DNA from 3 places in the Lysinibacillus sp. FN11 genome. Region 2 is predicted to be linked to each of the others. Evidence: riboswitches for the same ligand, from Rfam matches in the RefSeq annotation. Region 2 holds a riboswitch; each other region holds the start of a gene.
The links. Region 2 has a riboswitch for cobalamin ahead of NP781_RS20545 (hypothetical protein). Riboswitches for the same ligand answer to the same signal wherever they lie in the genome.
Positions count from the first base shown of each region.

Region 1: linked by a shared signal. The riboswitch ahead of cobT (nicotinate-nucleotide--dimethylbenzimidazole phosphoribosyltransferase) and the one ahead of NP781_RS20545 (hypothetical protein) in region 2 are both predicted to bind cobalamin.
Region 3: linked by a shared signal. The riboswitch ahead of NP781_RS19710 (FecCD family ABC transporter permease) and the one ahead of NP781_RS20545 (hypothetical protein) in region 2 are both predicted to bind cobalamin.

Region 1 covers NZ_CP102383.1:656,396-658,598, reverse strand. Annotated here, with positions in the region: gene cobT (nicotinate-nucleotide--dimethylbenzimidazole phosphoribosyltransferase) at 1-912, opposite strand, end outside; cobalamin riboswitch at 1,004-1,180, opposite strand; gene NP781_RS03040 (ABC transporter ATP-binding protein) at 1,277-2,203, opposite strand, start outside.
Region 2 covers NZ_CP102383.1:3,905,985-3,908,187, reverse strand. Annotated here, with positions in the region: gene NP781_RS20555 (hypothetical protein) at 1-174, shown strand, start outside; gene NP781_RS20550 (glutathione peroxidase) at 256-801, shown strand; cobalamin riboswitch at 920-1,118, shown strand; gene NP781_RS20545 (hypothetical protein) at 1,276-1,833, shown strand; gene NP781_RS20540 (ABC transporter substrate-binding protein) at 1,817-2,203, shown strand, end outside.
Region 3 covers NZ_CP102383.1:3,729,509-3,731,711, forward strand. Annotated here, with positions in the region: gene NP781_RS19705 (heme ABC transporter ATP-binding protein) at 1-161, opposite strand, end outside; gene NP781_RS19710 (FecCD family ABC transporter permease) at 167-1,213, opposite strand; cobalamin riboswitch at 1,359-1,547, opposite strand; gene NP781_RS19715 (biotin transporter BioY) at 1,702-2,203, shown strand, end outside.

The DNA.
Region 1 (2,203 bases), 1.7 Mb from region 2:
AAGTAATGCAGCGGCAATTTTAGCCCCTGGTTCCTCTGAGGCATGGGAAGGAATAATATAATCTTTTACTTTTGGTTCTAGCTTATAAGCAATGAGCGCGGCAATAGTTGAAATAAATCCATCAATGACAACAGGTTTACGATGGACAGCAGCGCCAAGTATAATGCCTGTCATCGCCCCTATCTCTAATCCTCCAACCTTAGCCAGAACATCAATAACATCATTTGGATTAGGCTTATTTAAGGTAATTGCTTTTTCAATAACTGCTGCTTTATAGGCAATGCCTCCTTGGCCTACTCCTGCACCAAACCCCGTTACTTCGATAGGCTTGCATCCCGTCAAAACAGCTAATATCGCAGCACTTGGTGTTGTATTGCCGATGCCCATTTCTCCAGTCCCAAGTACATCAGCACCTTTTATGATTTCCTCAGTGGCCACCTGGATTCCTACTTCTATCGATTGAATGGCTTCTTGTTTGGCCATAGCTGGACCTTGTGCCATGTTATCGGTACCGTATTTAATTTTATGAATAAGGACTCCTGCATCAAGTGGAATATCTTCTTTTACCCCAACATCTACTGTGACAACCTTTGCATTGGTAATGCCCGCAATCGCACAAACGCCTGTACCTCCCTCAGGAAAATTTAATGTTTGAAAGACCGTCACATCTTGTGGATTCGTGGTTACACCTTCCTCGCAAACACCATGATCTGCAGCACAAACAATCATCACCTTTTTGTCGATCATCGGATATAAGTGTCCTGTTATCCCAGAGAGCTGTACAGCAAGTGATTCTAGTTTACCCAAGCTACCTGGGGGCTTACAAAGCCCATCAATCCGTTTTCTAGCCTGCTCCATACTTTTCATATCAACCCCTTGAATATTTTGAATCGTATCTTGTAATAATTGCATGATTATTTCTCCTCTCGTTCTCATTGAGACAAAATAAAAAATCTGTAGTTTATTGTCATGACAAATAAACTACAGACTTTTCCATCATCTATATCTTCTAAAGCATGTAGGCAGGTCTCCTGGCTCAAGTTCAACATCTCATAGCACCTTCCCAGCAATTCGCTAGTGGCATACACTATGAAACTCCCTTATACAGTGGCGGGTCCGCTAAAGCTTTTCACTTTATTCCCTATTCTCCCAAGTGGGCACCTATTGCTTTTATGTAATTATGTTAAATCTACTTTACAACTTTTTTAGTGTCAAGAGGAAAAATTTTTTTGAGTGTTAACTTAGTACAACCAGCTATTCAAACAATTTAGGCTTATTAAGAGCTTGTAACAACAAATGAATCCCTCTCGTTCACCTGATTGTTATTAACTTCAAATATTTTATCTGCTTCACTTATTAAAACAGGGTGATGAGTAACCAATATAACAGTCTTTTGTTTTTCTTTATTTAAATATAAAAGTAATGTTTCTATATTTATTTGGTTGTCTTTATCAAGCGCAGAAGTAATCTCGTCAAACAAATAGATATCCGCATCTCTTAGAAGCGATCTTGCTATTGAAAGTCTTTGCTGTTGCCCAGTAGATAATTCAAGCCCATTATGCCCAATAAGAGTTTCAAATTTATAGTCCAACGTTTCTATATATGAATAAATGTTAACCATTTTACAAATTTGAATTAATTCTTCATCCGTTGCATTCGGCTTTGCTAATAACAAATTTTCCCTTATTGTCCCTGTCATTATAAAATGCTCTTGCGTTACCAAACATACCCTTTTTCTATAAACATCATTAGGAATATATCTAATATTTTGATTGGATAGAAATATTTCACCCTGATAATTAATGTATAAACCTGATAATATATTCAATAATGTCGATTTACCTGATCCGCTTTCTCCCTTAATCAATACAATTTTCTTCAAAGGTATTTGGAAATTTATATTTTCTAAAACTGGAGATAATGCATTAGTATAGGTAAAGCTTACATTCCGTAACACTATTTTGTCTTTTCTAAAATGATGCGATGAATTTACATAGTCTGATACTATCAATTTCCTTATATTGTATTTATTGTCTCCCATTAAGTTTTTTACTCTATTTACAGACACAATTGCTTCTTGTAAAAAGGAATTTAGTTGAGAAAATCTTAAAAATGACTGACTAAAGTTATTGGCATAGGTTGTGAATGCTATTAATACTCCTAAGGTGAGGCTGCCTTTATAAATAAAGTAGGCACCTATAAT
Region 2 (2,203 bases):
TGTATAGATGAAAAACAGCCATCTCTTATTCGTCAGGATATTATTATGTCATTTAAAAAGCTATATGATCAAACAAATGACTCGAAATTATTAGATATTGCCCATCGTTTAATTAATGAAGAACAAGATGCTAAATATAAAAAGAAGTATAAGTCAGCCATCCGTTCAAAGTAGCGAGGTGGTGTTTTTTTGTGCAAATTCTTTGATGAACGGTAGAATAGTCAACTATAATGAATGAAAAAAGGGGATTATAGCATGAGCATTTATAATTATCTAGTTCGGAAGCCTAATGGCGAAATTTTATCAATGGAAACATATCGTGGAAAAACAATGTTAATTGTTAACACGGCAAACCAATGCCGATTTACATATCAATTTGAAGACTTACAGAAAATGTATGATAAATATGGAAAAGAGAATTTTGTAGTTCTTGGCTTCCCTTGTGATCAATTTGGCCATCAAAATCCTGAGGATGGAGAGGAAACTAAGCATCTATGCAAGGTAAACTATGGGGTCACATTCCCGATTTTTGAGCTTGTACAGGTAAATGGAGAGGCTACACATCCACTCTTTAATTATTTAAAGCATGAAGTGAATTACCGAGAGTTTGGGAAGGCAAGTATGCAGGAGAAAATGTTGGCAGAAGCAATTGTTCAACTTGCCCCAAGCTTTTTAGATGGTCGTAACATTCGCTGGAACTTTACAAAATTTCTAGTAGATGCTAATGGTAAGACCGTCGCACGCTTTGAACCAACAGATTCACAGCTCGATATTGAACAAGCAATTGAAACACTACTATAGTAAATTTCTTAATAATGTAAAAATTTGTTGGAATTTTCTCTTCTAGTGTTACTATATTTTAAAATTGAGTACAGCTATTTTTTTTGAATCATATATGATAAACTGCTTTACAAATGAAATATTCTTGCAGGATAAAGGTGCTAGTAAGCATAATCGGGAATCCGGTGAAAAACCGGAGCTGTTTCCGCAACTGTAAGTACAGCCATTATAAAGATTTACCACTGTCTCAAAGAAGATGGGAAGGTCCTTTATAACACATTCGTTTTATGTGACGAACTGTACAAGCCAGGAGACCGACCTTTATTTGAACGTATAAAAACTTCTCGGAAGCTAGGAGGATATACGGCAAATACATAGGCTTTGTCTAGTTTGATGGCTCAATCTTGTATTTTTGTCGTTCCTTTGCAAAAGGAGCGACTTTTTTTATGCCTTTCAAGTAAGAATTTTTCATTATAGAAAATAGGGGGGAAGCAAGTGAAAAAAGATGCCCGTTATTCTTGTTATCCATTTATGCGTGAGAAAGCTTCAACGGTTGATTTTGAAATTCGAACAGATAGCCTTACAACACATCTAGGAGTTGCATTAGCTGCGGTAAAAAAAGAGGATGTTCAAGTTGTTGCTGAGGATTTATTACTTATGTTACCTATGGCGTATCATGTGAATGGCTCAGTTCGTGGGAAATTAGCGGTAACTGAAGAGGATTTATCTTGGTTAAGTGAGCGTTATGATTTTTACGTTCGCCATGTGAAGGAAGAGATTCAAAGTTTTGTTTTACCTCAAGGAACAGAGGCCGCTGCAGCCTTACATCTTTGTCGCAGTGAGGCAAAAAAATCATATCGAACTTTACACAAAGTATCAGAAGAACGAGAGGTTCCTGCTATTCTTTTCGATTACCTTGGTTTATTAGCTAATGTATGTTTTGTCATGGCTGTTTTTATGAATCAGCAAGCTGGAATTTCTGAAATACCGTTTATTAGTAAATCCTACCCAATGAAAAAGAAAAAGGAGAATAACAATGAAGAAAGTATTTAATTTCCAATGGCTATCAGTGCTCTTACTTGCACTGGTATTAGCAGGCTGTGGCACTGCTGAAGATACAAAAAATAAAGATGCCTCGCAGGGTACACAACACGTAGAGAAAACAAGCTATAAAGTGACAGATGACCGTGGAGTGGAAATAGCGTTTAATGAAGTACCAAAAACAGTTGTATCTTTACAACCAAGTAATACTGAAATTTTGTTTGCTTTAGGTGTTGGCGATAAAATTGTAGGAGCAACTGAGTACGATACTTACCCAGAGGAAGCACAAAAAATTGAACGTGTCTCTGATACTACGAACTTTAACAGTGAAAGAATTATAGCGTTAAAGCCAGATGTTGTTATTGCTTATACAATCGGTGAT
Region 3 (2,203 bases), 180 kb from region 2:
GGTTTTAGGAGACGATACATATTTTTTAACAATGTTGATTTTCCGCTCCCATTAGGACCAATTAATCCAACAAATTGCTTTTCTTTTATTTGAATGCTTACATCATGTAGTATACGCTGATCGTAAATGGAGAATGATACTTGTTTCGCTTCTAATGTCATGGACGTTAATCTCCTTCACCGAAAGAATAGTTGTTACGACGGAGAAGCCAAATGAAAAATGGTCCCCCACAAAAAGCTGTAATAATACCAATTGGCATTTCCTGAGGAGCAATAATGATTCGAGCAAAGGCATCTGCCCACACTAAGAATATTCCACCTATTAAAGCACTAATAGGTATGACGTATTTATAGTTTGAGCCCACAATTAAACGCACAATATGGGGAATAATCAATCCCACAAATCCTATAGAACCACTAACTGCGACAAGCACACCAGTTAATAGAGATACTAATAGTATTAACTGAATACGGAATTTCTGAAGATTAACGCCTAATGTCACTGCCGCCTCTTCTCCTAGTAATAATAAATTTAAATTGCGATAGTGTAGCCATAGTAGCCCAAATACAACCAAGAATACGAAGGCTGGAATCACAATACTATTCCACTTGGCTCCAGCTAAACTACCTAGCATCCAAAACATAACAGCCTTTAAGGCCCCTTCTTGCTTTGACATCATTAAAATAAAGTTAGAGATAGCCGTTAAGATAAAGGACACAGCCATGCCTGCCAATAGCAAGCGGAAAATAGAGACACGTCCCCCAACACGTGATAAGAAAAAAACAAGTGTAATGGCAAGTAATGAACCAAGGAATGCGGATACTGAAAGAGCGTAAATACCTAAAAATGAAAACGCTCCTAAAATAATCACAGAAGTAGCTCCTACAGCTGCCCCTGAAGAAATCCCTAGAATATACGGGTCTGCAATAGAATTACGTACAAGTGCCTGAATGGCTGCCCCTGCAATGGCTAACCCCGCTCCTACTATAGCAGCTAGCAAAACACGAGGTGCTCTTATTTGCCAGATGATGATTTCCTGAGAGCGACTCCAATCTTGCTCGATCGAAGTTTGTATAAAAGGAATTTTAGAAAGAATAACTTTCCATACATATAACGGTGTAACTGAAACTGAGCCAACCATTACAGCAAAGGTCATTGAAACAATTAATACCATGAAAAGTACGAAGGAAAATAACATAAATTTTTTATTCATCTGTTTTAAACTCCTACTGAATATTGATGAATGAAGCAATAAAAAAAGGTATCCCATGCGAAAATGCGCATAGAAATACCCTAGATTAAACAAAGTCAGAAAAATATCCAGCTATTGTCCGTAATTGCTTGCATCCTCGTGGGCATTACAGGTATTACTAAATGGCAGGTCTCCTGGCTTCGATTCACTATCCTATAATTGCCTTCCCATTCTTAAACAGTGGCAAATCATATTATAGGATTCCTCGTTACAGTTGCGGGACAGCGTCGGACTTCCACCGACTTCCCTTTTAAGTGACATTCAAAAATGTCACACCAATAGTATTTGAAGTTATAAAATTGTGACGGTTCTATCATACATTTTTATAGATAGATAGTCTACTTCTATTTAACCCAATATTTGAGTTAACTATTAATAATAATAAGGTTGACACAATAGCATTCGTTTTTTACACTAGCAGTAATAACTTATAAAACGAGGTGAAATTCATGGCAACTGTTACACAACATAGTCACCATAAGTTAAGAACTATTGACATTACCTACATTGGATTGTTTTCAACGCTAATGATGGTAGGTGCTAATATCACTTCCTTTGCACCCTTTATGGTAGTTGGTGGTGTACCCATTACGCTTCAAACCTTCTTTGCAACTTTAGCAGGGCTTATTCTTGGTAGTAGAAAAGGTGCGCTCGCCTGTACAATTTATATGTGCGTAGGATTGGCGGGAGCTCCTGTCTTTGCTCGTTTCGGTGGTGGAATTGGCCAAATTTTAAGCCCTACCTTTGGGTTTATTATTACATTTATATTAGCGGCATTTGTTGCAGGGTTGATCGTGGAACGAAGCGGGACAAAGAAAAGTTTTATCGTAGCTGCTTTGGTAGCAACGGCTATAAATTATTTGATAGGAACAAATTGGATGTTTTTTGCCTATAAGCTTTGGGCAAGTGCGCCAGAGAATTTTTCATATAAGCTCGCTTGGCTTTGGATGA